DNA from 3 places in the Bradyrhizobium sp. USDA 4451 genome. Region 2 is predicted to be linked to each of the others. Evidence: riboswitches for the same ligand, from Rfam matches in the RefSeq annotation. Region 2 holds a riboswitch; each other region holds the start of a gene.
What was found. Region 2 has a riboswitch for S-adenosylmethionine ahead of metX (homoserine O-acetyltransferase MetX). Riboswitches for the same ligand answer to the same signal wherever they lie in the genome.

Region 1: another riboswitch for S-adenosylmethionine. It lies ahead of ACVMB0_RS09300 (GNAT family N-acetyltransferase); the one in region 2 lies ahead of metX (homoserine O-acetyltransferase MetX).
Region 3: another riboswitch for S-adenosylmethionine. It lies ahead of ACVMB0_RS04680 (O-succinylhomoserine sulfhydrylase); the one in region 2 lies ahead of metX (homoserine O-acetyltransferase MetX).

What each region holds. Positions count from the first base shown of each region.
Region 1 is NZ_JBTRCH010000001.1:2,011,669-2,022,071, forward strand. Features, by position in the region: gene ACVMB0_RS09265 (YXWGXW repeat-containing protein) at 1-729, opposite strand, end outside; gene ACVMB0_RS09270 (sensor histidine kinase) at 1,179-2,627, shown strand; gene ACVMB0_RS09275 (sigma-54-dependent transcriptional regulator) at 2,612-3,940, shown strand; gene ACVMB0_RS09280 (hypothetical protein) at 4,098-4,805, shown strand; gene ACVMB0_RS09285 (hypothetical protein) at 4,855-5,475, shown strand; gene ACVMB0_RS09290 (MFS transporter) at 5,529-6,815, shown strand; gene ACVMB0_RS09295 (arsenic transporter) at 6,853-8,100, shown strand; SAM-I-IV-variant riboswitch at 8,473-8,582, shown strand; gene ACVMB0_RS09300 (GNAT family N-acetyltransferase) at 8,628-9,098, shown strand; gene ACVMB0_RS09305 (RBBP9/YdeN family alpha/beta hydrolase) at 9,302-9,859, shown strand; gene ACVMB0_RS09310 (hypothetical protein) at 10,345-10,403, shown strand, end outside.
Region 2 is NZ_JBTRCH010000001.1:2,806,058-2,816,460, forward strand. Features, by position in the region: gene ACVMB0_RS12940 (hypothetical protein) at 1-67, shown strand, start outside; gene ACVMB0_RS12945 (prephenate/arogenate dehydrogenase family protein) at 727-1,659, opposite strand; gene hisC (histidinol-phosphate transaminase) at 1,664-2,761, opposite strand; gene ACVMB0_RS12955 (chorismate mutase) at 2,849-3,697, opposite strand; SAM riboswitch at 3,884-3,963, shown strand; gene metX (homoserine O-acetyltransferase MetX) at 4,050-5,255, shown strand; gene metW (methionine biosynthesis protein MetW) at 5,252-5,917, shown strand; gene ACVMB0_RS12970 (alpha/beta fold hydrolase) at 6,040-6,912, opposite strand; gene ACVMB0_RS12975 (TIGR02594 family protein) at 7,157-7,828, shown strand; gene ACVMB0_RS12980 (YARHG domain-containing protein) at 7,912-8,832, opposite strand; gene ACVMB0_RS12985 (MOSC domain-containing protein) at 8,979-9,761, opposite strand; gene ACVMB0_RS12990 (GNAT family N-acetyltransferase) at 9,818-10,333, opposite strand; gene ACVMB0_RS12995 (helix-turn-helix domain-containing protein) at 10,390-10,403, shown strand, end outside.
Region 3 is NZ_JBTRCH010000001.1:1,012,786-1,023,188, forward strand. Features, by position in the region: gene ACVMB0_RS04665 (MATE family efflux transporter) at 1-131, opposite strand, end outside; gene ACVMB0_RS04670 (hypothetical protein) at 373-1,428, opposite strand; gene ACVMB0_RS04675 (2'-deoxycytidine 5'-triphosphate deaminase) at 1,655-2,761, opposite strand; SAM riboswitch at 2,883-2,962, shown strand; gene ACVMB0_RS04680 (O-succinylhomoserine sulfhydrylase) at 3,038-4,231, shown strand; gene ACVMB0_RS04685 (SDR family NAD(P)-dependent oxidoreductase) at 4,424-5,197, opposite strand; gene pimD (pimeloyl-CoA dehydrogenase small subunit) at 5,333-6,478, opposite strand; gene pimC (pimeloyl-CoA dehydrogenase large subunit) at 6,646-7,836, opposite strand; gene pimA (dicarboxylate--CoA ligase PimA) at 7,846-9,516, opposite strand; gene ACVMB0_RS04705 (3-hydroxyacyl-CoA dehydrogenase NAD-binding domain-containing protein) at 9,665-10,403, opposite strand, start outside.

The DNA of each region.
Region 1 (10,403 bases), 790 kb from region 2:
GCCCGGGCGCGCGGCGATCACGCCGGCGCCGCTGAACTGCGCGGCGTGTGCAGTCGCGGCAACCGCCGGATGACCATGGTTGTTGGCGAGCGTCAGCGCCGGATTCTTCATCGCCGCTTCCGCATGCCGGGTCTGCTCGGCGGTCGGCGCCACGTGGTGCTCGTTGGCGGCCGCGGCCTGCTGCGGCGTCGGCCGCACCGTGGTGCCGCCGGCGCCGCCATTGTAGCTGACGTTGGTCGTGTTGTTGATGACAGTCTTGTTGTAGACGTTGGTGACCGAGACGTTCGAGATGTTGTTGACGGACCTGTTGTAGAAGAAGCTGCCGCCGCGCCAGTAGCCGCCTTCATAGCCGACGCCGGTGTAGCCGAAGCCGTAGGAGATGCCGCCGTAGAAGCCGACGGTCGCGCCCCAATATCCGGCGTGGAAAGCGTAGACGCCGTCGTTCCAGCCCCAGTAGCCGGGCGTCCACAGCAGGTCGGGCGCGGGCGGAAGCACCCATGTGCCGGGCACCCAGTAATAGCCGGTATCGTCGTCCCAGGCCCAATAGCCCGGAGTCCAGATGTAGCCGACCGCGGGCATCGGCGGCTGCACATAGACCGGCAGCGGCGGCGGCGCCGCATCCACGGTGATGCCGATGCCGATGGCGAGCTGCGCGTGCGCAGCGTTGGGCGGTGAGAGGCAGCAGAGGCTGAGAGCAAGAGCGAAAGGCAGTCCGGCGATGCGACGCATGGCACATACTCCAATCTTATTCCCCCAGCGTTGGAGTCGAATAGTGGCGGCGACATGAACCCGTTGTGAATGTTTGTGCTGACACCGTGGTTTCGAGATCGCGCGACGATGGAATCGTTAACGGCAGCAGACGACAGTCAGCTTGATGTCAGGATGGAACGCGAGGTTGTCTGCGTACGCCAGATGAAGGCACGCGCGGTGGGCCAACCGGCGCGTTCTGTGCCGGACGAACGCCAGCGCTTCGGGCATATGGGAGTGCCTCGCCATTCAACTCGTGCGCGCCGATCGCGCGGAGCTTAGAGATCGCGGGTCGTGGGAGGCGATGGTCCGCGCGCGGTCCCGAAACCTCAGCATCGCAACAAGCGGCGATTTTTGCAGAATCGGCCCAATAGCGCTGTCTTCAGATTCGTATAAGCTCACAAGCTATTTCACTCGCGTGAGAAGTTTCGATGCGGTCTCTCTGGTCGCGGCTGCTAGCACTCTGGATCATGCTGGTCTTGTCAGGAGCTGCGACCGGGTACCTCCTGTTCGAGTCCTTTCAGCAGACCGCGAACGCACGCGTTGCCCGGTCTGAGGAGCTGGTAGCACGCGCCTGCCGGGATATTGCCGACCGCTACCAATTCTTCGTCTCCGGTTGGACGGGCGGGCCCGTTGACGCCCGGCTGAAGCAGGAGCTCAACGCGCTGGTTCAGGTCGCACTTTCCGGTGCCACCGGCGTCGAGGGAGGCGTCTGGCAGGCCGATGCGGGTTCGCTCGCCTACGCCTTCCCTTCCTATGAAGGTACGGGTCCGAAGACCGATCTTCCTGCCGCGGAACTGGGCACGATCCGCGAAGTCAATGGCGAAGCCCTGCGTTCGGGGCGGCCGGCAGGTTTGCGGCAGCCGGCGCGCTCGCAGGTACTGCTGGTGCACGCCTGCCCGTTGCGCGGACCGCTGCAGGGCACGACGGCCTGGACGATGACGCGCGCCTTCACCGCGGAAGGTCCGGCATACACCCAATTGCTGACTGGATTGGTTGTGCTTGCAGTCACCATCTTCGGCTCCGCGATATGGCTCGCGCGCGTGCTGTTCTCATGGTCGCGCAAGATCGCGGTCCTGGAGAAAGCGCTGGGGAAAAATGAAGACATCAATCTTCCAAGGCTTCCCCCTACCGGCGAGCCGGAGCTCGACCGGCTGGTCGATGCGCTAAACCAGACCGGCGAACGGCTCGCGCAGGAGCAGCGCCGCGCGAGTACAGCCGAGCGCCTTGCCGCCGTCGGGCGGCTGTCGGCGGGGCTCGCGCACGAGATACGCAACCCCATCGCTGCGATGCGGCTCAAGGCGGAAAACGCGCTTGCCGCCGGCGATGACGCCCGCAAGAAGACTGCGCTGGAAGCGATTCTGAAGCAGGTTGCACGGCTGGACACGCTGCTCCGCAATCTCTTGCAGATGACCCAGGCCGGCGAACCCAAGCCGATGGATGTCGAGCTTGCGTCGTTCCTGCACAGCACGATCGAGCCCCACCAGGAATTGGCGGCGGCCAACGGCTTGTCGTTGGAAACAGGAACGACGGCGCCGAACGATCCGTTGCCGCGCTTTGACCCTTCCCAGATGCAGCGCGCGCTCGACAATCTGATTCTCAATGCCATTCAGAACACGCCTGCCGGCGGGCGCATCATTGTGGACGCCCTGCGGGAACAGGATAAGCTGTTGCTATCCGTGACCGACAGCGGAGCGGGCGTGAGCGAGGAGATGCGTGACCGGCTCTTCGAGCCCTTTGCAACCGCGCGCTCCGAGGGAACCGGACTCGGGCTTGCCATCGTGCGGGAAATCGCGCGTGCTCACGGCGGAGAAGCTCGCCTCGCGCATACCGCGCGCGGTGCGCGGTTCGAGATCGAGGTGCCATGGCAAACGTCCTGATTATCGATGATGACCCGGATTTGCGTGAAGGTCTTGCGGAGGCGCTGAGCGATCTCGGCCACACACCGCAAACGGCCTCATCGGGGCGCGAAGGTCTCGCCGCGCTGTCCGAGACGGTGGACGCGGTGCTGCTCGATCTCAAGATGCCGGGTATGGATGGCATCGAGGTGCTGCGGCGCATCAGGTCGCAGGAAAGCCCGCCTGCCGTGGTGGTGTTGACCGCGTTTGCCAGCGCGGAAAATACCATCGAAGCGATGAGGCTCGGCGCCTTCGACCACCTTACCAAGCCGATCGGGCGCGACGAACTGAAAATCCTCATGGGACGTTTGCCGTCTCGGCAGCGGCCCATCGCCATGACAAGCAAAGGCAGCCTCGATACCCTGATCGGATCGAGCGAGGCCATGCGGCGCGTGCAGAAGGCGATCGGGCTTGCCGCCGACAGCCAATCGACGGTTCTTATCCAGGGCGAGACCGGGACTGGCAAGGAGCTGGTGGCGCGCGCGCTGCACATGCATGGCCAGCACAAAGACGGCCCGTTCATCGCGGTCAATTGCGCGGCGATCCCGCCGGACCTGCTTGAGAGCGAGCTCTTCGGACATGTGAAGGGGTCATTCACAGGCGCGACGAGCGACCGCATCGGCGCCTTCCGCGACGCTGACAATGGCACTTTGTTTCTCGACGAGATCGGTGACATGCCGCTTGCGATGCAGGCCAAGATCCTGCGGGTATTGCAGGAGCGGGTGATCACGCCGGTTGGCGGCAAACCGGTCCAGACCACGGCGCGGGTCGTCACCGCAACCCACCGCGACCTGCCAAGGCTCGTGGCGGCCGGCGGGTTTCGGGAAGACCTCTACTATCGTCTCAATGTCGTTCCCATTGCGGTACCGCCGCTGCGCGAGCGGCCGTCCGATATCGTGCCCCTTGCCGAGCATTTCCTTGCGCTTGCGGTCAGTTCCGGACAGCCGCTGAAACAGCTCGACAGCGGCGCGATCGATAAGCTCGCGCGTTACGGCTGGCCCGGCAATGTCAGGCAATTGCGCAACGTTATCGAACGGGCTTGCCTTCTCACCAGAGGCCATACCATCGCCGCGGACGATATCGACATCAGCGCCGCGGAGCATCACCCAGCTCACACGGCGCTTCCGGAGGGCGATCTGCCGGCGGCGGTGGCGCAGCTTGAAGAAGCGATGATCCGCAAGGCGCTGGACGCCTGCGGCGGCAACCGCACCGAAGCCGCGCGGCGCCTCAACATCAACCGCCAGCTTCTCTACACCAAGATGCAGCGTTACGGCCTGACCGGCGGAGATGCGTAAGAAAATCTGACGCCCGCCGTCAGAAAAGCCGACGACTGACCAGCCGAACACTCCCAAAAACTCTTCACAAACAAGCACTTCAGCTTTGGCACGCCCATTGCTGAACCTTTCGCACTGGCGACCCGCTCGCCATTTCTGAAGGAGCTTGATCATGAAGATGACAACGACGCGAATACGAGCGCTTGCGTGCGCGTTCCTCGCGGCGACAGCCATCGGAGCCGGCACGAGAGCCCATTCGCAAGCCGCCGGCGCCGTCTGGGATTCGTCGCAACTGCCGGAGTCGCGCGGCCGGGTGAAGCACTACACGTTGACGCCCCGCGGCGACGTTGACGGGCTGATCCTTGCCGACGGCACGGAAGTGAAGCTGCCGCCGCACCTCTCCGCCCAGATCGTCTATACGATCAGGCCGGGCGACGAGGTTTCGATCCGCGGTCTTCGTGCGCGAGCCATTCCGCTCGTCGATGCGACTTCAGTCAGCAATGTCGCAACCGGCAGAACTGTCACCGACGAGGGGCCGACGCGCGGCCCCGACAACGGCGGCGCGCAGCAGGCGTTCAGCGGCCGGATCGCCGCGGCGCTGCACGGCAAGCGCGGCGAGGTGAATGGCGCCATGCTCGACGACGGCACCCAGCTTCGCATGCCCCCGCCTGAAGCCGAGCGCTTTGCCGACTGGTTGCAACCTGGGCAGATGGTTTCCGTGCGCGGAGAAACGCTGGACACCGCGCTCGGCAGAGTGGTGGACGTGCAAGCGATCGGCGCCTCGCCCGGTCAGATGACCGAACTCGACGGTCCACGTCCGCTGCGTGGTCGCAAGGGTGGCCCCGACCGTTTCGGGCCGCCACCTCCACCGCCGCCGCGCGGCTGACGCCAGCCGCATATTTCCGAAGCAACACACAACAGAGGAGAACAACACCATGCACTGGATTGATCCCGATTGCCTGCCCGAAGTGAAAGGCACCGTCGAACGCTTCCTGCTGAACCAGCACGGCGAGATCGACGGCTTCGTCATGAATGGCGATGGGCCGGCGCCGGTCCTCGTTCATACGCCGCCGCACATGGAGACCGGACTCACCCGCCACGTAAAGGCCGGCGACGCGGTCGGCGTCCGCGGCGTCCGTCCGCGCAAGAGCCACCTCATCGCGGCGGTCGCGGTCACGGCGGCGGATGGGGCGCATATCGTAGACCAAGGACCGGACCACGATCGCAAACATCCGAAGCTCGAAAGGAGGAAGATGTCGGCCGAGGGAACCGTGCGGCTGTCGTTGTTCGGCCCGAAGGGCGAACTCCGCGGGGCGCTGCTCGCCGACGGCACGGTGATCCGAATCGGGCCCAAGGAGGCTGAACAGCTTGCCGGTCTTCTTGCACCGAACGCGATGGTCGCGGTGAGAGGAGACGGTGTCGAAACCAGACACGGTCGCGTCGTCGATGCCAAGGAGATCGGCACCAGCAGCCGTGATCTCCGCGCGATCAAGGCTGCAAAGCCGAAGCCCAAGCACGAAGAAAAGCCCAAACACGATCGTTCCGCACACGCCTGAGGTCGATCGCCAAGAGGAAATTGGCGGAATAACGTCGTGGGTCGAGGCCGGATATGTCCACTGATTCAAGATCGAGACAACGCGCCAACCGCGCTCTCGACGCCGCCAATTTTTTCCTCGCCGATGTGCGCGACGGGCTCGGGCCCTATCTCGCCATCTATCTGCTGACCGTACAAAAATGGGATGAAGCCAGCATTGGCGTCGTGATGTCGATCGCCGGCTTTGCCGGCATCGTTGCGCAGACGCCGGCTGGCGCGCTGGTCGATGCGACAAGGGCAAAGCGCCTGGTGACGGTCATCGCTGCGCTGATCGTCACCTGTGCCTCGCTGGCTTTGCCTCTTTGCGCAGGCTTCTGGCCGGTTGTTCTGTCGCAAAGCATCGCGCATGCGGCCGGTGTGATCCTTCCCCCGATGCTGGCGGCCGTTTCCCTTGGCGTCGCGGGCCATCGAGCCTTTGCGGCCCGCATCGGCCGCAACGAAGGCTTCAACCACGCCGGCAATGCCGCGGCCGCCACGATTGCAGGCGGCACGGCTTATTTTTTCGGTCCGCAGACCGTGTTCTACGTGCTTGGCGGCATGACTGTCGCAAGCCTCATCAGCGTGTTGGCGATCCCCGAAGAGGCGATCGATCATGACCTGGCGCGCGGACTGCACGAACATGCCGGGAATCCGGACGGCGATCGCGAGCGGCCGTCAGGGCTTGGCATTCTCCTGACGTGCCGCCCGCTTCTGGTCTTTGCGGTTTGCGTAACGCTGTTTCACCTCTCCAATGCGGCGATGCTGCCGCTGGTCGGACAAAAACTCGCGCTGCAGGACAAGAATCTCGGCACCAGCATGATGGCTGCGTGCATCCTCGCGGCCCAAATCGTCATGGTGCCGATGGCGATGCTCGTTGGGGCGCGGGCCGATCGCTGGGGCCACAAACGCTTCTTCCTTGCCGCGCTCCTGATCCTGCCCCTTCGCGGGGCGCTCTATACGCTGTCCGACAACGAGGCCTGGCTCGTCGGCGTGCAACTTCTCGATGGAGTCGGCGCGGGCATCCTTGGCGCGATCTTTCCAGTGATCGTCGCCGACCTCATGCGCAGCACCGGGCGCTTCAACGTCGCGCAAGGCGCAATCATCACGGCGCAAAGCATTGGCGCGGCACTCTCGACGACGCTCGCAGGTCTTGTCGTTGTGAAGGCAGGCTATAGCGCAGCCTTTCTTGCGCTCGGCGCGATCGCGGCGATCGGCTTTGGGGTTTGCTGGTTCGCACTGCCCGAGACCCGCACGCATTCCGGTACGAATGCCGGCCGGATGGAGCATGCCGAGCCGGCAGCCTCCGGTATCGCTGCGAGGTGATCTTGAGTGTTCTTTTGGAGGTGGCGGAATGGTGCCCATGTACGAATCGCTCCTGACCTGGGGTATCATTGCTCCGGCAACGGCTGGCGTCATCATCAGGCCATTTCGTCTGCCTGAAGCGATCTGGGCGATCGCGGGTGCCGCCGCGCTGGTGACTTGCAACGTCCTGACTGCAAGCGAAGCGCTGCACGGTGTTGCCAAAGGCCTTGATGTCTATCTGTTCCTGATCGGCATGATGCTTGCTGCTGAACTTGCGCGGAACGAAGGGCTGTTCGACTATCTGGCCGCAATGGCGGTCGAGCATGCGCGCGGTTCGCCACAGCGTCTGCTTCTTCTGACCTATGCCGTCGGCATCGTTGTTACCGCGCTGCTCTCCAATGATGCCACTGCCATCGTATTGACGCCGGCCGTCTGCGCCGCGACCCGTGCCGCCGGAGCGAAGCCGCTGCCCTATCTGTTCGCCTGCGCCTTCATCGCCAATGCCGCGAGCTTTGTGCTGCCGATCTCAAATCCGGCCAATCTCGTGATGTTCGGCGAGCGTATGCCGCATCTGTCCGAATGGTTGCGCCAGTTCGCGCTGCCATCGGTTGTCGCGATTGTCGTGACCTTTGTCGTGCTCCGAATTACCCTGCGCCGCGCGCTCGCCGAAGAGAGCATCGAGCGCGCCGTGCAGCATCCCAAGCTCGGCCGCGGCGGCAGGCTCACCGCAGCCGGGATCGCCGCGCTCGGCATCGTCCTGTTGACGGCATCGGCGCTCGACATGTCGTTGGGGTTGCCGACGTTCATTTGCGGCATTGTCACGGCTGCGGCGGTGCTGGTTCTCAGCCGGCAGTCGCCGTGGCCGGTGACAAGAGGCATTTCGTGGAGCGTGTTGCCCTTGGTCGCGGGGTTATTCGTGATGGTGGAAGCGCTGGTGAAAACCGGCGCGATCGGCCAACTCAGCGGGCTCCTTCAGGCCGCGATCGAGAGATCGCCGACCCAGGCTGCCTGGGGCACCGGAATCGCTGCCGCGGTGGCCGACAACATCGTCAACAACCTTCCCGTTGGCTTGGTCGCGAGTTCGGTCGCGGCCAGCGGCCAGCTCCCTGCGCCGGTCCTCGGCGCGATGCTGATCGGCGTTGATCTCGGGCCCAATCTATCGGTGACCGGCTCCCTCGCAACAATCCTGTGGCTGGTGGCGCTGCGGCGCGAAAAGATCGACGTCACCGCGTGGCGCTTCCTGAAAATCGGTTTGCTGGTGACGCCACCCGCGTTGCTGGCGGCGCTCGCAGCCGCGATCCGGTGACGATCTTGTCCAGATCGCTTGCTCGCTCGACGAGAAAGACCTGGAGCTTTCATCTCGCGCGATGGCACCGCGCCGCAAGCGTAGAGGAACTGGCGCGCCACGGCCGATGAAGATGGGCACTACTGCTTCGCCGTGGTGCTATGATGCTGCGGCCCACCACACGACCCAATAGCCAAATCCACGATGGTCTGCGATCTTGCGCTACGTACCATGGGCGGCCGCCTTCACGATTTCGCAGGGTGGTCCGATTACCCTTCGATCGCGGCCCTCTCGATCAATCCCTGGCTCGACGCGATGGGCCAGGAGCGGCCACGCGTTGTTTCTCAAACTGGGGGCGTGCTTGCCAAGCTCGATATTGCCCGCTATCGTCAACTCCAACATCAAGAGTTGGGCCGACGCCCAGCGCCAACCTGCTCCCCGAGCAAGGTGGCTTTCTTCCTTCGGAAGAAGATGTGGCCGGTCCGGCAACTAAACGGGACAAGCCACCACGGCGTCATGCGCTCCTCTCTTCGAAGAAGGGGACGAGAATGACTGTCGATCGAATCGAAATTGAGCTGGCCGATGCAAGGTCCTCGGACCTGATTAACCTCGTAACCGCGCTGGACGATTTCTTAAACAAGGTCTGCGGGGTGGAAAGGAATCACGGTTCTCCAATTGATCGGCTAGCGCACGACGACACGCAAATGTTTATCGCGCGGATTGCCGGACAAGCCGTTGGCTGTGCAGGGCTGCAGGTGTTCGAGGATGGTACCGGGGAGGTGAAGCGCATGTATGTCGTCACCGAGGTTCGGACAACTGGAATAGGCAGCAGGCTCCTGACGCGCGTTGTGGAAGCGGCCTTGACCGCCAAGCTGTCGGTTCTGCGGCTGGAAACCACGGAATTTCTTCCCGACGCGCAGAGGCTCTATCGGGCGAAGGGGTTCGTACCTTGTCCAGCGTATGGCCCTTACGTTTCCAACCCGATCAATTTGTACTTCGAGAAATGGCTGACGAAATGATGGCCGAGGGCGATGTGTCGACAATAGTTGATCAAGTCTACCCTCGCGTGACTTGGCACTGTCTGATAGCCGCTCAGGCCAGTCGATGCCCAACATGGATTGGCTTAACTAGGACTGGAGTTGCCGCGTAACTTAGGATTTACGCGACAACCAAAACCTATCGAATAGGTCTGCTAAAGTGCTACCAGGGATTTCGTTTATCAATGCATGACTTTCGGATTCTCTTGATTCCCGGTGGAGGAAATTCCGGTCCCGACCACTGGCAAACGAAGTGGGAGTCTGAGCACGACTCTATGGAGAGGGTCGTTCAAGCGGACTGGACGGGCGGCACACGAGAGCAATGGGTGGCGACGCTCGATCGCTACGTGCAGTCTTCTAAACGGCCCACTATGCTTGTCGCGCATTCGTTGGGAAATATTGTCGTGTGTCACTGGGCCTTGGCTCACGCCGGAAATGTGATTGGCGCACTATTAGTTGCGCCAGCCGATGTCGAAGCCGATTGGCCGTCGGAAGAAAGCTTATACCAGAAATTTCGACCGATTCCGATGCAACGGTTGCCGTTTGCCTCGATATTAGTTCAGAGTACGAATGATCCGTACCTGACGATGGACCGCGCGCACGCGCTGGCGTCAGCTTGGGGCTCGCGGTTGCACGTGGCCGGCCCGCTCGGGCATATCGGTTCCGCCAGTCACCTTGGACACTGGCCGGATGGCTTGCAGCTCTTGCATGATATCGCACCATTTCAGCCGCGTACGTTCTGAGAATCTGCTCTCTCGCAAATCAAGCGACATCAGGATGCTGTTTGGGTCAGGCAAATAGTCCCCGAAGGTCGCACACTCGACGAACGGTACTCGTGCCACGTCGCCGCCGACTAAGACGGCAAGATAAAAGCGACGGTGTCGCTCTGTGCCGTTGGGGGTCGTAAGCCTTTGCCTGCACATTGTTTTGGATGGCACCGCAGCGGCACCGTTTGAAGTGGCCTGGTGCCGCTTGAACCGAGAAATCATTCAAAATCAACGTTCCGAGCGCCATCGTTCGCAGCGTAGCGTCTTGTTGCGCGTGCTCGGCGGGATGTCTGGCCATGATCGCATGGAAGGCCGCTGCCGGACCAACGGTGCGCCGTCAAGGCTCGCGCTTTGCGCGACCGGCTCCGCCGGCTCGCGGCCTTGACTGCGCTCCGTTGGTCCGGCTTTTGCTGCCATGCGATCATGGCTTGCTCTGCGCGATTGCGCTCAGGCGGCAGACGATGCGCGAGGTCGGAGCACCGCAGCGTGATGTGGCGCGCACTTCGGCTGTTCAGTGGAT
Region 2 (10,403 bases):
GCGGCTGGCACAGAAGGTTGTGGCGATATCGGCGGGGCCGATCAGGGATCAGCGGATGCGTCGGTGACGGTCGCGAGCCCGCGCCGTTCCGATTTTCAGAATTTAACTTGACATCCGACCCAACTCAGATGTTCAATACGCGCATCTCACCCGATCGAGGGGCGCTGCGCATCGTCAGGAGTGTTGCGGTGAGATGCGGTGGACGCTGCTTGCGCACTGACGACGTGCACAGTGTAGCGGACGGCGAAATCGTGCAGACCTGACGCCCTAGCGGCAGGTGTCTCCCGCGAGATGCGACAGCGTTTCGCAGCGACGGTGACAAACAAGCCCAGTCTCACCGGGGCGAGCACGTATAAGCCGTAAAACCATCGCGCAGGGAAAGCCGGGATGTTCCCGGTTACACCTGTGGTCCTACCTCCCGCGTTTTTTATTACGCGGGACCCATGGGTGCGATCGGCACCCGGCTTTCCCTGCGCCCTCTGCTTTCAGGGCGGCGAAAACGACATGCAAAAGCTCGGACGATTCATGTCGCGAGAACGCGAAGCTGCGTCCCACCCACACCTGTCATCGCCCGGCTCGACCGGGCGATCCAGTACGCCGCGGCTTCTCGACTCAAGCACAGCCGCCTCTGGAATACTGGATCACCCGCTTTCGCGGGTGATGACACCGCGTTGTTTGGTTACGGCTTTCGCCAGGACGACACAGGAGAAGGCTGCGCGCTCGATCCTACTTCTTCAAATTCGCATGCGGGCGGCCGAAGTCGGGTGCGGCGGAATCCTGGCCGGTCTCGACGATGCCGCGGCGGATGGCGCGGGTGCGGGTGAAGTGGTCGAACAGCGCGTCGCCGTCGCCGCGGCGGATCGCGCGGGTCAGCTTCGACAGGTCCTCGGTGAAGGTGCCGAGCATCTCGAGCACGGCGTCCTTGTTGGCGAGGAACACGTCGCGCCACATCGTGGGATCGGACGCCGCGATGCGGGTGAAGTCGCGGAAGCCGCCGGCGGAGAATTTGATGACCTCGGATTCCGTCACCTGCGCCAGCTCGTCGGCGGTGCCGACGATGGTGTAGGCGATCAGATGCGGCAGATGGCTGGTGATCGCGAGCACGAGATCATGATGATCCGGCGTCATGATCTCGACCTTGGCGCCGAGCCCGGCCCAGAACGCGCGCAGCCGGTCGGTCGCGGCGGGATCGGTGCCGTTGGGCGGCGTCAGGATGCACCAGCGGTTGATGAACAGCTCGGCGAAGCCGGAATCCGGACCCGAATGCTCGGTGCCGGCCACCGGATGCGCCGGCACGAAGTGCACGGTGTCAGGTAGATGCGGCGCCATGTCCTTGACCACGGCGCCCTTCACCGAGCCGACGTCGGAGATGATGGCGCCCGGCTTCAGCTGCGCCGCGATCTCGGCCGCTACCGCGCCGCAGGCGCCGACCGGGATGCAGAGGATGACGAGATCGGCATCCCTGACCGCCTCGATATTGGTCGCGACGACGCGATCGACGATCCCAAGCTCGGCGACGCGGGCACGCGTCTGCGCCGAGCGCGCGGTGGTGACGATCTCGCCGACCAGGCCCTGCGCGCGGGCGCCGCGCGCGATCGAGCCGCCGATCAGGCCGAAGCCGATCAGCGCGATGCGGTTGAAGAGCGGAGCGGTGGTCACGATGTCACTTTCCAGCCAGGAAGTCGCGCAGCCCCTCGACCACGAGGCGGTTGGCTTCCTCGGTGCCAATGGTCATGCGCAGCGCATGCGGCAGCTTGTAATTGTTGAGCGCGCGCAGCACGAGGCCGCGCCGCGTGAGATAGGCGTCGGCTTCGGCCGCGGTCTTGCCCTGGTCGGTCGGGAAGTGGATCAGCACGAAATTGGCGACGCTCGGCGTCACCTTCAGTCCGAGCTTGCCGATCTCCTCGGTCAGCCAGTTGCGCCATTGTTCGGTATGGGTCCGCGACATCTGCACATGCGCGCTATCCTCGATCGCTGCCACCGCCGCCAGCATCGCAGGCGTGGTGACATTGAACGGACCGCGGATCCGGTTGCAGGCATCGACGATATGCGCCGGCCCGAACATCCAGCCGACCCGCAGCGCGGCAAGCCCGTGGATCTTCGAGAAGGTGTGCGTCACCACGGTGTTGTCGGTGGTCGCGACCAGCTCGATGCCGAGCTCGTAGTCGTTGCGCGAGACATAGTCGGCATAAGCCGCGTCGAGCACCAGCAGCACATGCGAGGGCAGCGCGGTGCGCAGCCGCTTGACCTCGTCGAACGGGATATAGGTGCCGGTCGGATTGTTCGGGTTGGCGAGCCAGACCAGCTTCGTGCGCGGCGTCACCACCTTGAGGATGGCGTCGACATCGGCGGTGAAGTTGCTCTCGGCCGCGATTACGTTCTTGGCGCCGTTCGCCATGGTGGCGATCGGGTAGACCAGGAAGCCATGAGTGGTCGAGATCGCCTCGTCGCCGGGCGCCAGATAGGTGTGCGCCAGCAGATTGAGGATCTCGTCGGAGCCGGCGCCGCAGATGATGCGGTCGGGATCGAGCCCATAGGCGCGGCCGATCGCCTCGCGCAGCACCCGCGAGGTGCCCTCCGGATAATCCTCGAGATGGTCAGCTGCCGCCTTGTAGGCCGCGATCGCCTTCGGCGACGGCCCGAACGGGGTCTCGTTGGCGGACAGCTTGAACACCTTGCGGCCCGGTTCCGGCACCGGGCTCTTGCCGGGCGTATAGGGCGCAATATCGAGGATGCCGGGGTTCGGCACGGGGCGGGACATCATCAACTCCGAACAGAGCGTTTTCCAGCGAAGTGGATACCGGTTCGCGTCAAGAAAACGCGTCAAAACAAAAATCTATACGGGCGGCTAGCTCTTTGGCGACCCGTTGGAGGGCACCGTATAGCGCGTTGCGTGGCTGCCGACGAGGGCCGAGGAGCGCACCGAGGCGCCGGCCTCGATCAAAGCGAGCTTGATCTTCTCGAAATCATGGCCGGCGACCGAGACCAGCAGCGCCGCGCCGTCGAAAGCGGTGTCGGGCACTGCGACGATCTCGGCGAGCGGGGCGAGCGCGCGGGCGGTATCGGCATTCCAGCCGGATACCCGTACGCTCCACATCTGGACCTCCGTCACCATCGCATCGTCGGCGACGCGGGAGACCAGGAACACCGGCAGCGCGGCGGGATGGTCGGCGCGCTCCAGGAACGGCAGCCGCGCGATGATCTTCGGCGCGCCCTCGGCCTCCAGCGCATTCCACCACGGCGTGCGGCTTGCGATCGCGGAGACCAGCGCGAGGTCGCCCTTCGATTTCGCCACCGCCTCGACCGCGGCCTGCGCGCTGAAATGCGAGACGTAGGGCACCACGAAGCCGAAGTGAAACCGCGCCGAGTCGCGCATCGCGGACTCGCCCACCGACACGTCGGCATGCACCGCGAACGGTGCTTGCACATAGGTGAAGGTCGAGATGATGACGCGCCAGATGCCCTCGATGGTGTCGAGCGGCAGGATGCCGCGATGGCGCTGCACCAGCTCGCGCATCATGCTGGCCTCGCGCGCCGGACGGAACGCCGAGCCGACCTCCTGGGTCTTCTTGACCTGGATCAGGCGGTCGATGATGTCGCCGCGCGCCATCAGCAGGCGGTGGACCTGCGCGTCGATCGCGTCGATCTCCTTGCGCAGCTCCTGCAGCGAGGGCGGCGACGGGGGTGGGTTGGACATGCTCTCAAACCTTGTCGTCAGGGCGGCCCGTTGCCGCCTCGGACAGGGTCCCTGATTAGGAAAGACGGCCGCCGAAAGCAAAGAGAAACGTCGCAGGCGTGCCTTGCGCATTCGGTTAACCATCGGCGCCCGATGGGGGGACGCTCGCCGGCCGCCTTGACGGCGGGGGGCCTGAGGACTAGGTTCGCTGCACTCCGTGGTCATTTGAGCCGGCCGGCTTGCAGCCACGTTAAACAACTCGCTAAACAGGCCGGGGACAGATCAGCTCCCGGCCGAACCTATGTTCAGGCCGGGTTTTTTATTGGCCTGATTTCTGTTCGAGCCCTCCCGCGCGGGAGGCAGGGTCGCTGAGATGAGCAACGTGCGTCCGATACCGAGCCCGCAAACCCAGAGCGATGATCGCGCCCATGAGGCCGATCATCCGTCGTCATTGGTGGCAAAGTTCGGCATGGACCAGCCGCTGAGGCTCGATTGCGGCGTCGATCTTGCGCCGTTCCAGATCGCCTATCAGACCTATGGCCAGCTCAATGCCGACAGGACCAACGCGATCCTGGTCTGCCACGCACTGACCGGCGATCAGCACGTCAACAACACCCATCCGGTCACCGGCAAGCCCGGCTGGTGGGAGACCATGGTCGGTATCGGCAGGCCGATCGATCCCGACAAGTACTTCATCATCTGCTCCAACGTGATCGGCGGCTGCATGGGCTCGACCGGCCCCGCCTCGCTGAACCCGGCGACCGGCAAGGTGTGGGGGCTGGATTTCCCGATCATCACGATCCCCGACATGGTGCGCGCGCAGGCGATGCTGATCGATCGCCTCAGCATCGCGACGCTGTTCTGCGTGGTCGGCGGCTCGATGGGCGGCATGCAGGTGCTGCAATGGACGGCGGCCTATCCGGAGCGCGTGTTCGCGACGCTGGCGATCGCCTGCTCGACGCGGCATTCGGCGCAGAACATCGCGTTCCACGAGCTCGGCCGCCAGGCCGTGATGGCCGATCCGGACTGGCGCGGCGGACGCTATGTCGACGAGGACACCCATCCGCATCGCGGGCTCGCGGTGGCGCGGATGGCCGCGCACATCACCTATCTGTCGGATGCCGCGCTGCACCGCAAGTTCGGGCGGCGGATGCAGGACCGCGAGCTGCCGACCTTCTCGTTCGATGCGGATTTCCAGGTCGAGAGCTATCTGCGCTACCAGGGCTCGTCCTTTGTCGAGCGCTTCGACGCCAACTCCTATCTCTATCTGACCCGCGCGATGGACTATTTCGACATCGCCGCCGACCATAACGGCGTGCTGGCGAAGGCGTTCGCCGGCATCAAGACCCGGTTCTGCGTGGTGTCGTTCACCAGCGACTGGCTGTTCCCGACCTCGGAGTCGCGCGCGCTGGTGCATGCGCTGAATGCGTCGAGCGCGCGGGTGTCGTTCGCCGAGATCGAGACCGACAAGGGGCACGACGCCTTCCTGCTCGACGTGCCCGAATTCCTCGACATCTCCCGCGCCTTCCTGCTGTCCGCAGGCAAGGCGCGCGGATTGAAGGACGGCGGCCAGTCATGAGCATGCAGCAGACACTGCCCTTGCCGGGCGTCGCGCCGGAGCGCACCGGCGGCTATCGCAGGGATCATCTTCTGGTCGCCGAGATGGTGCGGCCGGGCTCGCGGGTGCTCGACGTCGGCTGCGGCGATGGCGAGCTGTTGCAGCTGCTGGAAAGCCGCGGCATCGACGGTCGCGGCATCGAGCTGTCGCGCGAGGGCGTCAATGGCTGCGTCGCCAAGGGGCTCGCAGTGGTGCAGGGCGACGCCGACACCGACCTCGTCAACTACCCCGACGATGCGTTCGACTACGTGATCCTGTCGCAGACCTTGCAGGCGACGCGGCAGCCCAAGGCGGTGCTGGAGAACCTGCTTCGGATCGGCCAGCGCGCCATCGTCTCGTTCCCGAATTTCGGGTTCTGGAAGATGCGGCTGCAGCTGCTGATCGGCGGCCACATGCCGCGCACCGAGAATCTGCCGGCAAGCTGGTACGACACGTCAAACATCCATTTCTGCACCATCAAGGATTTCGTGCAGCTCTGCGAAGAGATCAACGTCAAGATGGAGCGCGCGGTCGCGCTCGATCTCTACGGCCGCCCGGTGCCGCTCAATCTGCCGTGGTGGGTGTGGAACATGTTCGGCGAGCAGGGCGTGTTCCTGCTCAGCAGGGGCGGGCAGGGGAAGTGACGCTTGCGTCACTTTCGTCATTCCGGGGCGATGCGCAGCATCGAACCCGGAATCCATTCATCCATGGAGTCTGCGGCCTAATGGATTCCGGGTTCACGCTTCGCGTGCCCCGGAATGACGGCTCAAACCGGCGCCGCCACCAGCGACCTCGGATCGCGCACCGTCCAGCGGCCGGCCTCGACCAGCGCGATGAAGCGCTCCACCATCTCGTTGAACAGCGCCGGCTCCTCGAGATTGAGCACATGGCCCGACTTCGGGAACAACGACAGCCCGGCGGCCGGCAGATGCTGCTTCAGGAACAGGCTGGGCGCGATGCAATTGTCGTCCTCGTCGCCGCACAGGATCAGCGCCGGCGTCGCGGCGCGCCTGATGGCGTCGGTCATGGTGTAGATTGAGGGCCGGCCGCCTTGAAAGCTGCGCATCGTGTTGGCCGAGCCCTTGGCATCGTGGCGGGCGAGCGCGGCGTAGAAGTCGGCATGGCCGCGCGGGTCCTTCACCAGGAAGGGAATCCGGCTCGGCGCCTCACGCGTCACCTTGGCGACCTCGACCGAACCGATGGTCTCGTACTGCTCGGCATTGGCGCGACACTGCGCGCGGAAGGCTTCGAGGGTCTCGAGCGACGAGCCGGAGCCGACCGCGGCGAGCGTCATCGACAGCACACGCTCCGGCGCGTTGAGGGCGACTTGCAGCGACGAATAGGAGCCCATCGACAGGCCGATGAAATGCGCACTTGCGATGCCGAGATGATCGAGCACCGCAAGCGCGTCGGTGTAGAAGTGCTTGTAGGTGTAGACCTCGGCACTCGCCGGCACGTCGGACGGCGTGTAGCCGCGCGCGGAATAGGCGATGCAGCGGTGGCCGCGCGAGAAGTAGCGCATCTGCGGCTCCCAATTGGTGTGATCGGCTGCGAACTCGTGCAGGAAGATGATCGGGGAGCCGTGTCCTGCCTCCTCGAAATAGAGGCGGACATGATCTTTCGTGGTGGCGTAGGGCATTGGAATTCTCCTCTCGTTGGCCGGCCCGAGATTTGCAATTAATTTCCGCGGCTGCAATGCGGCAGTTCCGACTATTTTCGTCATGGAATTTGCCCGGAATGACCCAGAAATCGTTTCCGCAGCGCCGCATCAAATCTTCCTCTCGCCACATCCGGATTTTCAAAACCATCGCCGCGTTTTCCAGGGGAATTGCAGGGGAACGCGACGGGGAGTTGGGGGGGCGTTGCAGAGGATCTCGAGAAGTATGGTTCAGTTGCTTGCGTATCGCCGGTCGCTTCGTGTTTTGGCGCTGGCTCTGTGTTCGCTCACCCTTGCCGTGATCTCCGCCGCTCCGGCATCCGCCCGTCCGCATCATTCGCGTCACGCGCATTCGGCCCATGCCGGCCATCACGCGCGTCACGCTGGTCATCAGCACTATCGGCACGGAGTGCGGCTGTCGCGCGCCGAGCGCCGCGAACGGCGGATGCAGCCGGATGATTTCGCCGAGGCCAATGCCGCGGTATTGCCGGGCAACGCCGAAGCCGTGCCCAACACCGGCGGCGTGAGCATGGCGGGCGGCTTCGGCTCGTCCGGCATCGTCGCCGCGGCGCGCCGCTATCTCGGCGGCGGCAACCCGACCGGCCGCTCCAGCCTGTGGTGCGCGCGCTTCATGAACATGGTGCTGCAGCAGACCGGTCACCGCGGCACCGGCTCCGACATGGCGAGCTCGTTCGCCAAATACGGTACGCGCGTCTCCGGACCGCAGGTCGGCGCCATCGCCGTGATGGGCCGCCGCGGCGGCGGCCATGTCGGCATCATCACCGGGGTCGACGCCAAGGGCAATCCGATCATGATCTCGGGCAACACCAGCCATCGCGTCCGCGAGCTGCCGGTCTCGCGCGGCCGGATCTACGCCTATGTGATGCCGACGAACTGAGGCAGGATCATCTATCTCTCCCCGGGGGATGTGGCAGAGGTGGCTATTCGCGGCACGAGGTCAGTCGGCGCTGCCGGCTGGCTTCACTTCTCGTGCTCCTTCGCCTCGATCGTATCGACGTTGGTGGCCTCGAGGTTGCTCAAGGGGACTTCGACCGCGGCGGGTTGATACCAGGCGAATTGCGAGAAGTAGTTCGCCAGCACCTGATCCTTGAAGAACCGGCCATGCCGCGCGAAAATCTCGTTCCGCGCGACGCGCAGCTCGATCGCCGACATGTCCTTGAGATCGGCGTCGGTGAGAAATCGCCGATCGGAATCAGGGAAGAGGAAGCCGTCATGCGCCTTGGCGCGCTGCGTGACCGAGGCCGGCACGGCGGGCGGCGTCGTGCGCCCCACGGTGCTCTGATCGTCCTGTCCGCCCGACGTCACCACCGTATGCTCGAACGCGGGCCCGACGGTCCAGACCGCCAGCGCCAACGCCGCGGCGGCGACGCCTGCGCCGTACGTCCAGTAGCGCCTGATCGGCGAAACCTCGCGCAGTGGCGATTGTCCGGCTTCGCTCAGGACCTCGTTGATCGTGTCGATCAGGCGGGCCATGTGCATGCGGAAATCCTGACCGGAGTCGACTCGGGCCGCGTTGCAGAAGTGCAGGAAGCGAAGCGATTCCGGCAGCTCGGCTGCCTCCGGCATGGTTGCGCCGTTCACCAGCAGCGGCAGCAGCGTCTTGTTGTGCTTCAGCGCCGTCTCGATCTCGAAGCGCACGGAATCATTGGGATCCTCCAGGCGCGTAGGCTTCCCGTCATCGCTCTTGCCGGTCCAGTGCGGGCCGATCACGGCGATGACGATGTCGCAGGCGATGATGGCCTTGGCGATTCGGTCGACGAAGTTGGCGCCGGTGCGAATGCTGTTGACGTCGAAGAAGACGGACTTCTCGCCGTACTTCTCGATCAGATGGTCTGCGATGCGGCCCGCTGTGTCCTGATCGACCCGCCGGTACGAAACCATGATCATGCTCATGGCAACCCCGTGCAATCAATTTCGACAAATTTTGCTGCAATTCAAAATGTCGGGTGAAGTCTATTTCACGCAACCGAACATTGCAATGCGATCCGCGTCTATGCGTGTTCAAGGAATACGGAGCGGACCGTGACTTACTGCGGTTCCGCAGCAATGGTGTCGCCGACCGCCGCGCCGCCGTCGCTGATGATCTCGGCGTAGATGCCGCATTCATTGTTGCCGAAGCGCTGCATCAGCGTGTTCGGGACCGAGAGATCGCGCGCGCCGGTATCGGGATCGACATTGACCGCGGCACAGCGTGTGATCCGCTTCACAACTTTTGCCCGTGCACTGCCGATCGCAATGGTCTGGTCGAGCAGGCTCGCCTCATGCCAGGCCGGCCAGCCCTCGACATAGAGATTGGCGCGGAAGCGCAGCGGATGCACCGGCGCGTGCACCATCTCTTCGATCGCCCGCAGGCTCGCCAGGTTGATGATCGAGACCACCTTGCGCGGCACGTCGGAGAAGCTGTGGCCCGGGCTGACCAGCACCTTCGGCGGTCCCTTGATCTGGCCGGCATGACCGTCGGCGAAATAGCGCTCGATCGCCGCACGGCCGGCTTCCGTCTCGAGGTCGCCCTGGGCCAGCATCGCGCCGTCCCGGCGCAGCGTCAGCACGTGGCTGTCATCGTCGAAATGGGCGCGCAGCGGCGCCAGCCACTCGTCCCGTTGCAGCATCAGAAAATGCGGCTTCGCCAGCCATGTCGGCGCCGACGGATCGAACCCGCTCGGGCCGTTCTCGATCGCGTAACGGCGATCCGAGCGCAGCGTCTCGCCGACCTTGAGCTCTGCACGGGGCAGGGCCTCGGGCGTCAGACCCTTCACGGGGTAGCGGTAGATGCCGGTGATCCGGGCGGAGGAGGTGTGCGTCGTGTCCATCCGTCCGCTCTAGCCTGTTTGGCGGGCTGGGAGAACTGCCGGGAGCGGTGAGGCAGCTAGTCGGGCCGCGCCGCGCCTGGCATGTCCAGCACGCGCTGCATGAACACGAGTTCGAGCCAGCGGCCGAACTTGCGTCCGACCTCCGGCATCCTTGCGACCTCGACGAAGCCCAGCTGCGCGTGCAGCCTGAGCGAGGCGGGATTGCCGCCGTCGATACCGGCGATCATGACATGCTTGCCGAGCGCGGTGGCTGCGGCGATCAGCTCATCGACGATGAGGCGGCCGAGCCCGCGGCCGCGATGGTCGGCATGGATATAGACGCTGTGCTCCACGCTGTAGCGGTACCCCGGGAAGGTCCGGAAGTCGCCGAACGTGCCATACCCAAGCACCACAGGCCCCTCGGCCGCGACCAGCACCGGGTAGCCCAGCGCCAGCCGGGCCTTCATCCAGGCCAGCCGCTCGGCCTCGGAATCTTGCTTCTCCGTCCAGATCGCGTTCGAGTTGACGACCGCCTCATTGAAGATCGCGGTGATCGCAGGGATGTCCTGCTCCGTGGCGGGGCGGATAATCATTGGTCTTCCTCGACAAGCCGCTTGAATGGACCCCATCGTCTACTATATAAGACGGTATGTCAATTATAGA
Region 3 (10,403 bases), 1.8 Mb from region 2:
CAGGCGAGCCACAACAGCGTGCGCAGGATCGGCCCGTCGAGCAGCGCATTCCGCGCCGGCTTGCTCACCGGCGGCGGCAGCGGCCGCTCTTGTTCGTCGACAGGTATTTCGGCGAGGCCGAGATCGGACATTTCCACTCCACGGCGCATGCCCCGCCAAAGTGTGGGCGGTTTGGCGAAGAGGTCATGCGCCTAAATTTATGATTCAGAGCGCGATCAGGCGCAAAACCGGTACCCACTTTTGCTGATCGCGCTCTGCGCAGTCTGGGAGCCGCGCCATGGTGTTTCCCTACCATGGCAGCAGCGGATTCCACGTGCGCGGGACGCAAGGGGGGCCTGCGCGATTGCAGGTGAACCCGGATGAACCTCTGATCTAGCCGATCGACCAGACGAACGGCGCGGCGGCGGTGCTGTTCGGCTTCAGATGCACCGGAATGTGCCGGCCGCAGCCGGCGGCAAGCCCCTCGAGCAGCCCGGTCAGCACGCCGGCGCAGGCCGGGTGATAGTCGGCCACATCGGCCATCAGCTTCCAGCCCTGCTGCCGGATCTCGAACTGGCCCTCGGACTCGCTGATCTCTGCGACATCATCCTGCGCCTCGAACAGCGTGCGCAGGAATGCGGCAAATTCCGTGGCGCGACCACGACTGCCACCGAGCGCCTGCGCGACTTCATCGAAATACTGCATGCCAATCAGTCTGCCGGTGAGATGCAGCAGATAGCTCGCATCCTCAGGCCCGAACACCTGCACGATCACAGGCGCGGCCGTCTTCACATATTCCATCGCGTAGTTACGATAGGCCTTCTCCAACCGCTGACGCGGCCAGCTGTCGACCGGCAGCGCCGGCGCGGTCTTCGCATCGAACAGCGGTGCCTCGAGATGGCGCGCGAACACCAGGCGCTGGTCGAGCTCGAGCGGGTGATCGTATTCGCAGTAATAGCCCTCGAGCCCGTCCTGGCCGTCGACGCTCTGCTTGGTGCAGACGAAGCCGAGCCTGAGATCGCCGAGCGCCACGCCATTGTTGGCGTGCCAGCCGCGCAGCATCGCGCGCGAGACTTCACCGGGCACGCCGCAGATCGCGGTGCCCTTCCAGATCCAGCGCGGCGGCGGATAACGGATCCAGGCCTTGCGGTCGGTCTCGTACATGTATTCGACATGCACGCCGCCGATCCAGTTGGAGAGATAGTGATACTGCGCGGCCGCGACCGCCGGCGGCAGGCCGTCGAGGCCGAGCTTCTTCAAGCCGGGCAGGAAGCGCTCCTGCTGCTGGCGGCGGAACACGCGGAACACGAACTCGGCGGCATCAGCGGTGCCGCGCCGCGTGACCACGGTGAGGATCAGCCCGGTGAAGAAGGCGTGATAGAGATCGGCGACGCTGCGCCACTTCCGCCATTGCGCTGCTTGCTGCGCTGAATCTGTTGCGGCGCTCATGTTCGCTCCCGGCTTGTTGTTTTCTCGAATGTGTCATCGCGGAAGCGACGGCGCAACCACACACGCGGTGTCATCGCCCGACTCGTTCGGGCGATCCAGTATCCCAGAGACGGTCATTGTCGATGGAGAAGCCGCGGCGTACTGGATTCCCCGCTTTCGCGGGGAATGACAGCGGAGAATGATGGCGCGACGGTCTTATTGGCTACGCGAACTCCGGCTCGCGGAATTAAACGCGAAAATGCTTGGAGAGCTTCAGGCCCTGCGCCTGATAGTTCGAGCCGATGCGCTGGCCGTAGAGCGCATCGGGACGCTCGAGCATCCGCTCATAGACCAGGCGGCCGACGATCTGGCCATGCTCGAGGATGAACGGCACCTCGCGCGAGCGCACTTCCAGCACGGCGCGCGCGCCCTTGCCGCCGGCGCCGGCATAGCCGAAGCCGGGATCGAAGAATCCGGCATAGTGGACGCGGAATTCGCCGACCAAAGGATCGAACGGCACCATCTCCGCAGCATAATCCGGCGGCACCTGCACGGCCTCTTTCGAGGCCAGGATGTAGAACTCACCGGGATCGAGGATCAGGCTGCCGTCGGGCCGCGCCTTGATCGGCTCCCAGAACTCGTCGACCGCGTAGCCGCCGCGGCGATCGACATCGACCACGCCGGTGTGACGCTTGGCGCGATAGCCGACGAAGCCGCCCGAGCTCTCGCCGGAGAGATCGACCGACAGCGCGACGCCATGGGTGAGATCGGCATTGTCGGCATCGACCAGCCGCTCACTGGCATGCAGCGCGTCCAGCTCGTCGGCGGTCAAGGTCGCCTCGCCGATCCGGAAGCGGACCTGGCTGAGCCGCGAGCCCTCGCGCAGCAGCACCGGAAACGTCTTCGGCGAGATCTCGGCATAGAGCGGGCCGTGATAGCCGGCGCCGATCATGTCGAAGCGGCGGGTGCCATCGGCGATCACGCGGGTGAAGACGTCGAGCCGTCCGGTCGAGCTCTTCGGGTTCGCCGCGGCGACGATCTCCGGCGGCAGCGCCAGGCTCTCCAGCAGCGGGACGATGTAGACGCAATTGGTCTCCAGCACCGCGCCGTCGGACAGATCGATCTCGTGCAGCTTGAGCTGGTCGATCCGCTCGGCGACGGTGGCATCGGGCCCCGGCAGGAAGCTGGCGCGGACCCGGTAGGCGATGTCGCCAAGGCGCAGATCGAGGCTCGCCGGCTGGATCTGGCTCTCGACGAAGTCGTAGGCGGGCAGAATGAGACCGGCCTCCGCCATCTCCGCGATCATGCGGTCGGGCAGGATTCCGTTGGATTCATCTTCCAGCGTGAACGACACGATACGGTCCCTCGAGATGGCCCAAAACCAACCTCTGGCGGCCATCAAGCCCTAAAATATGGGCTTTTACGGGTTATCCGATGACCGTCTTGACGGAAAGGGCGCGAGGGAATATCAGCTGCACTTATCCCGTGGTGATTTGAGCCGGCCGGCTTGCAGCCACGTTAAATAAGTCGCTAAACAGGCCGGGGACAGTGTGATCCCGGCTTGTGGAGGTTGCTCCAGGCCGGTTTTTTTGTGGCCATTTTCCAGAGGAATGGCCACTTCGGAGGTCACATGTCTGAATCGAAGGATACCGCCCGCTTTCGTCCCGAAACCCGCCTGGTCCATGGCGGCACGCTGCGCTCGCAATTCGGCGAGACGTCGGAAGGGCTGTTTCTCACCCAGGGCTACGTTTACGACACCGCCGAGCAATGCGAGGCGCGCTTCAAGGGCCAGGACCCCGGCTTCATCTATTCGCGCTATTCCAACCCGACCATTGCGATGTTCGAGCGCCGCATGATCGAGCTCGAGGGCGCGGAGGCCGCGCGCTCGACCGCGACCGGCATGGCCGCGGTGACCACCGCGATCCTCGCGCCGCTGAAGGCCGGCGATCACGTGGTGGCCTCGAAAGCCCTGTTCGGCTCCTGCCTCTATGTGGTGCAGGACCTGCTGCCGCGCTACGGCATCGAGACCACGCTGGTCGACGGCCTCGATCTCGACCAGTGGCAGCGCGCCTTGCGGCCGAACACCAAGACCTTCTTCCTGGAAAGCCCGACCAACCCGACGCTCGACGTGCTCGACATCGGCGCGATCGCCAAGATTGCCCACAGCGGCGGCGCCCGGCTGATCGTCGACAACGTGTTCGCGACGCCGATCTGGCAGAGCCCGCTGTCGCTCGGCGCCGATGTCGTGGTCTATTCCGCGACCAAGCATATCGACGGCCAGGGCCGCTGCCTCGGCGGCATCATCCTGTCGTCGGAAGCCTTCATCGCCGAGCACATCCATAATTTCATGCGCCAGACCGGCCCGTCGCTGTCGCCGTTCAACGCCTGGGTGCTGCTGAAAGGGCTGGAGACGCTCGGCGTCCGCGTCCGCGCGCAGACCGAAAACGCGGCCAAGATCGCCGAGGCGCTGGCGAAACATCCGAAGATCACGCGGCTGGTCTATCCCGGCCGCCCCGATCATCCGCAGGCCGAAACCGTGAAGAAGCAGATGGGCGCGGGCTCGACGCTGGTCGGCTTCGAGGTCAAGGACGGCAAGGCAGGCGCGTTCCGCTGCCTCAACGCGCTGAAGATCTCGCGCATCTCCAACAATCTCGGCGATGCCAAGAGCCTGGTCACGCATCCCGCCACCACGACGCATCAGCGCCTGGCGCCGGAGGCCCGCGCCGAGCTCGGCATCAGCGAAGGCTTTATCCGCTTCTCGGCCGGGCTCGAGCACCCCGACGATCTGATCGAGGATTTCGAGCGGGCGCTGGAGCAGGTATGAGGCGGGCTGAGCTCCCCCTCTCGCTTGCGCAGGAAGGCTATCGCACCCCTTGTCATCGCCCGGCTCCGACCGGGCGATCCAGTACGCCGCGGCCCTTCGGCTCAAGCACCGCGGTCTCTGGAATACTGGATCACCCGCATGCGCGGGTGATGACACTGAGCAAGCTGAGCGCCATCCCGAAGGGACAGCCGCTTACGTCGCCGCCGTCGTCACACCGCCGTCGACCACGATGGTCTGGCCGGTCATGAAGGTCGAGGCGTCGGAGGCGAGATAGGCCACGGCGCCGGCGATCTCGTCGGGCTCGCCGATGCGGCGGAGCGGCGTCGACGCGGTGCGGCGCTTCAGATTGTCCGGATCTTCCCACAGCGCGCGGGCGAAATCGGTTTTCACCAGGCCCGGCGCCACGCAATTGACGCGCACGCCCTTCGGGCCCCATTCGCCGGCGAGGCTGCGGCACAGCGCAAAATCGGCCGCCTTGGAGATGCCGTAGGCGCCGATCACGGTCGAGCCTCGAAGTCCGCCGATCGAGGAGATGATCACGACCGAGCCCTTGCCGCGTTCGGCCATCTGCGGGATCGCCAGCGCGGAGAGCCAGATGTTGCTCTTGACGTTGGAGCCCATGATCTTGTCGAAGGCCTCGTCCGTGATGTCGAGCAGCGGGCCGTAATACGGATTCACCGCGGCGTTGCAGACCAGGATGTCGATCTTGCCGTAATGCTTGATGGTGCCCGAGACCAGCGCCTCGACCTCATTGCGCCGCGCGATATTGCAGGGAATGACGAGCGCGTCGCCGCCGGCCTTCTTGATGCCGTCGGCGACGACTTCGCAGGCATCCGCCTTGCGCGAGGAGATCACGACCTTGGCGCCGAGTTTTGCCAGCAGCTCCGCCGAGGCGCGGCCGATGCCGCGGCTCGAGCCGGTGACGACCGCGACCTGGCCGGTGAGATCGAACGGGGTGTTTTTCATTGTTGCTGCCTCCCCGGCTCCGTCATTCCGGGGCTCGCGAAGCGAGAACCCGGAATCCATTGGGCCGCATCATTGGTGGTGAAATGGATTCCGGGTTCGCCGCTTTGCGGCGCCCCGGAATGACGTTCGCAAATCTCAAGCCAATAGCCCGCCGCCCTCGCTGACACGACGGAGGTGATAGTCGGTGTCGCCGAGCGTGTTCTCGATCATGGTCAGCCGCTTGAAGTAGTGGCCGATCTTGGCTTCCATGGTCATGCCGATGCCGCCGTGAAGCTGGATCGACTGCTGGCCAACGAACTTCAGCGACTTGCCGACCTGCACCTTGGCAGCCGCCACCGCGGACGAACGCTCCTTGGCATCGTCGAAGTCCGACGCCATGGTCGCGAACATCGACATGCTGCGGGCCTGCTCCAGCGCCACGAACATGTCGGCGGCGCGGTGCTGCAGGCTCTGGAACGAGCCGATCGCCACGCCGAACTGCTTGCGGGTCTTGATGTACTCGACGGTCTCCTTCAGCGACTCGTCCATCGCGCCGACGGCCTCTGCGCACAGCGCGGTGCGGGCTTCGTCCGCGACGCGCTCGATCAGCGGCAGGCCGTTCTCGGGATCGCCGATCGCAGCATCCGCACCGACCTCGACATTGGTGAAGGTGATGTCGGCCGCGTGCAGGCCGTCCTGGGTCGGATAGCCCTTTTTGGTGACGCCCTTGGCATCCGCCGGGACCAGGAACACGCCGATCCCGGTCTTGTCGCGCTGGCCGCCCTTGGTGCGCGCGGTCACGATCAAGGTGTCCGCGTTCTCGCCATTGAGCACGACGAACTTCTCGCCATCGATCACCCAACCATCGCCCTTCTTCTTGGCCGTGGTCACGACGTCGAACAGGTCGTAGCGCGAGTTCTTCTCGAGCTGGGCGAAGCCGAAGGTCTTGCTGCCGTCGATGATGCCGGGAATGTACTTGGCCTTCTGCTCGGCCGAGCCGCCATGGCGCAGGAAGCCGCCGGCGACCACGACGGTGGCGAGATAAGGCTCGACCACCAGCGCCTTGCCGAGCGCTTCCATCACGATCATGGTCTCGACCGCGCCGGCGCCGAAGCCGCCGTCGGTCTCGGCAAAGGGCAGACCGAGCAGGCCCTGCTCGGCGAGCTTGCCCCAGAGCGCTTTGCTCCAGCCGCCCTTCTCCTTCATGTACTTCTTGCGCGCATCGAAGTCGTAGGCATCGGTGAGAAGCCCGTCGATGCTTTCCTTGAGAAGCCGCTGCTCCTCGGACAGATCAAAATCCATGTTCGTTCCCTATCGTCAAAAGATGCTGATGCTCTTCCGCGGCGTCATTCCGGGATGGCCCGAAGGGCCAGACCCGGAATCCATTTGACCGCACATCTTGCGGGAAGATGGATTCCGGGCTCTTCGCTACGCGAAGCCCCGGAATGACGACAATGGTGAGAGCCCAACTACAGTCCCAGCACGGCCTTGCTGATGATGTTGCGCTGGATCTCGTTGGAGCCGCCGTAGATCGAAACCTTGCGGTTGTTGAAGTAGCTCGGCGCGATCTGCGCGGTCCAATCCATGCTCTCGTTCGAGCCGGCGTCGCCGTGCTCGTCATAGGGCGCGGCGAACGGACCGATGATCTCCATCAGAAGCTCGGTGGTGGTCTGCTGGATCTCCGAGCCCTTGATCTTGAGCACCGAGGACGCCGGGTTGGGCTTGCCCTTGCCGTGCTTGCCCTCGTCGGCGACGACGCGGAGCTGGGTCAGCTCGAGCGCCTTCAGTTCGATCTCGCAGGCCGTGAGCTTTTCGCGGAATGCCGGGTCCTCGATCACCGGACGGCCGCCGGACTCGACCTTGGAGGCCAGCGCGCGGATGCGGCGCAGCCGCTCCTTCGACACGCCGACCCGGGCGATGCCGGTGCGCTCATTACCGAGCAGGAATTTTGCGTAATCCCAGCCCTTGTTCTCTTCGCCGATCAGGTTCTCGTAGGGCACCTCGACGTCGTCGAAGAACACTTCGTTGACCTCGTGGCCGCCGTCGATGGTCTGGATCGGGCGCACGGTGACGCCCTTCGACTTCATGCTGAACACGATGAAGGAGATGCCCATCTGCTTCTTCGCGGCCGGATCGGTGCGGCAGAGGCAGAAGATCATGTCGGCGTGCTGGGCGAGCGTGGTCCAGGTCTTCTGGCCGTTGATGATCCACTTGTCGCCTTTGCGCTCGGCCTTGGTCTTCAGCGAGGCGAGGTCCGAGCCCGAACCCGGCTCCGAGAAGCCCTGGCACCACCAGTCGTCGACATTGGCGATGCGCGGCAGGTATTCCTTCTTCTGCTTCTCATTGCCGAAGGTATAGATGACGGGGCCGACCATGCTGATGCCGAAGGCGAGCGGCTGCGGCGCCGGATAGGACTGCAGCTCTTCGTTGAAGATGTAGTGCTGCACGGTGCTCCAGCCGGTGCCGCCATATTCCTTCGGCCAGTGGGTGACGCCCCAGCCCTTCTTGTTGAGGATGCGCCACCAGGTGACCATCTCGTCCTTCGACAGATGGCGGCCCTCCTGCAGCTTGCGCCGTGTCTCCGGCGGCACGTTGTTCTTGAAGAACTCCCGCACCTCCTCGCGAAACGCTATCTCTTCCTTGGTGAAAGCGAGATCCATCGGATCCTCCTATTGAACGACTGATTTGGCTTGAGCTGTCTTCGGCTGCTGCTGGCGCAATTCGTGGCGCGACAGCTTGCCGACCGGGGTGCGCGGCAGTTCGGCGACGAACTCGACCGCCGCCGGCAGTTCGTGCTTGCCGACCTTGCCGGCGAGGAACGCGCGCAGCTCGTCGACCGAGAACGGCTTCTCGCCGTCGCGCAGCTTGATGAAGGCCTTGGCCGCCTCGCCGCGGTAATCGTCGGGAATCCCGATCACGATCACCTCCTGCACGGCGGGATGGGTGTAGATCGCCTGTTCGATCATCTGCGGATAGACGTTGAAGCCGCCGGAGATGATCATGTCCTTCTTGCGGTCGACCAGATAGAAATAGCCATCGGTGTCCATGTAGCCGATGTCGCCGGTGAGGAATCGGTCGCCGACGAAGGCTTCCGCGGTCTCCGCCGGCCTGTTCCAGTAGCCCTTGGTGACGTTCGGGCCGCGGATGCGGATCTCGCCGACCTCGCCGACCGGCATCACCCTGGTGGAATCCTCCAGCGACACCACGTCCATCTCGATACCGGGCAGCATCAGCCCGATCGAGCCCGGCTTCTCCGGGCCCTCCTTGGGATGACCGGTGCCGGGCGAGCAGGTCTCGGTCATGCCCCAGCCGCTCTTCAGCTTCATGCCGACGCGGCGCTCGAAAACCTTTGCAACCTCGACCGGCAGCGGCGCGCCGCCGGAGCCGGCGACCACCAGCGAGGAGAGATCGCGCTTGTCGAGATCGGGCAGCGAGGCGATCGCGATCCACATCGTCGGCACGCCGGGAAACACCGTCGCGCGCTTGACCTCGATGTCTCGCATCACGGCCTCGACGTCGAAGCGCTGGTGCAGCGAGATCAGATGGCCGCGCCGGATCGCCGACAGCAGCACCACGGTCAGCGCATAGATATGAAACAGCGGCAGCACGCAGATCACGCGCTCGATCGCATTGCGCTCGAGCCGCGCGGGCTTGCCCCAGACGTCGTAGATCGAGACCGCCGCGGTGAGATTGCCGTGGCTGAGCATGGCCCCCTTGGGCAGGCCCGTGGTGCCGCCGGTATATTGCAGCAGCGCGACGTCCTCGACGTCGACCGCGGGCCATTGCGCCGGCTTAACAGCGCCATCGATGAACTGGCGATGCGTGATAACGGCGGGATTGTCGGGCAGCGCGGTTTGCGGCGTGCCGGCCTTGCCCCAATTGTCGTCCTCGCAGACGATCAGGCGGTCGAGCAGCCCCTTGGCGAGGAATTTCAGCGCGGTCGGCAGCAGCGCCGAGAGGTTGCTGGTGACCAGCACGCGCGCGCCGGAGTCCGAGAGCTTGTGCGACAGCGCGATCTCGCCGTCGAGCGGCGACAGATGCACGACGCGGGCGCCGGCCTTCAGCGCGCCGAAGAAATTGATCGGATGGTCCGGCGAGTTGCCGAGGAACAGCGCGACCGAGGTGCCCTTGCCGTAGCCGGCGCGCATGAAGGCAGCGGCCGCGGTCTCGACCAGGGCCTCGAGCTCGCTGTAGCTGATCTGCCGGTCGCGGAATTCGAGCACCGGGCGCGCGCTATATTCGGCAGCCGCGGTCGAGAGCAGGTCCGGCAGCGTGCCCCGCGTGATCTCGTCGCTCCACCGCACGCCGCTCGGATAATATTGTTCGCCGGGATAGGTCATGGATGCCTTCGCAGGGATTCTCTGAAGTCGTCATTCCGGGATGGCCAGGCCCGGAATCCATCAGGCCGCACGTGCCGGGGCACAATGGGTTCCGGGTTCATCGCTTACGCGATGCCCCGGAACGACACGTGGCTAGGCCTTCAGCCAATCACGCCGCCTTCGACGGCGCGGCGAGCGAGGCGAAGGTCTTGCCTTCGTCGGCGAGCTTCCTGAGCAGCGGCGCCGGCTCGAGCGAGGGATCGTTGGTCTCCTTGGCGTAGAAGGCCAGGCGATCGGCGATGTGCTTGAGGCCGACGGTGTCGGCCCAGAACATCGGGCCGCCGCGATAGATCGGCCAGCCGTAGCCATAGAGCCAGACCACGTCGATGTCGGACGGCCGCGCCGCGATGCCCTCGGCGAGAATCTTCGCACCCTCGTTGATCATCGGATACATCATGCGCTCGAGGATCTCGTCGTCGCTGACGACGCGCTTCTTGCGGCCGAGGCGCGCCAGCGTCTCGTCGATCAGCTTCTCGACCTCCGGATCGGGCAGCGCCGCGCGCGAGCCCGGCTCGTACTTGTAGTAGCCCTTGCCGGTCTTCTGGCCGAAGCGGCCAGCTTCGCACAGCGCGTCGGCGATCTCCGACTTGATGCCGCGGTCCTTGCGCGAGCGCCAGCCGATGTCGAGACCGGCGAGATCGCCCATCGCGAACGGGCCCATCGGCATGCCGAACTTGGTGACGACGGCATCGACCTGCTGCGGCAGCGCGCCTTCGAACAGCAGCTTCTCGGACTGCTTGCCGCGCTGTGCCAGCATGCGGTTGCCGACGAAGCCGTCGCAGACGCCGACCACGGCCGGCACCTTGGCGATCTTGCGGGCGATCGACACCGCGGTCACCAGCGCGTCG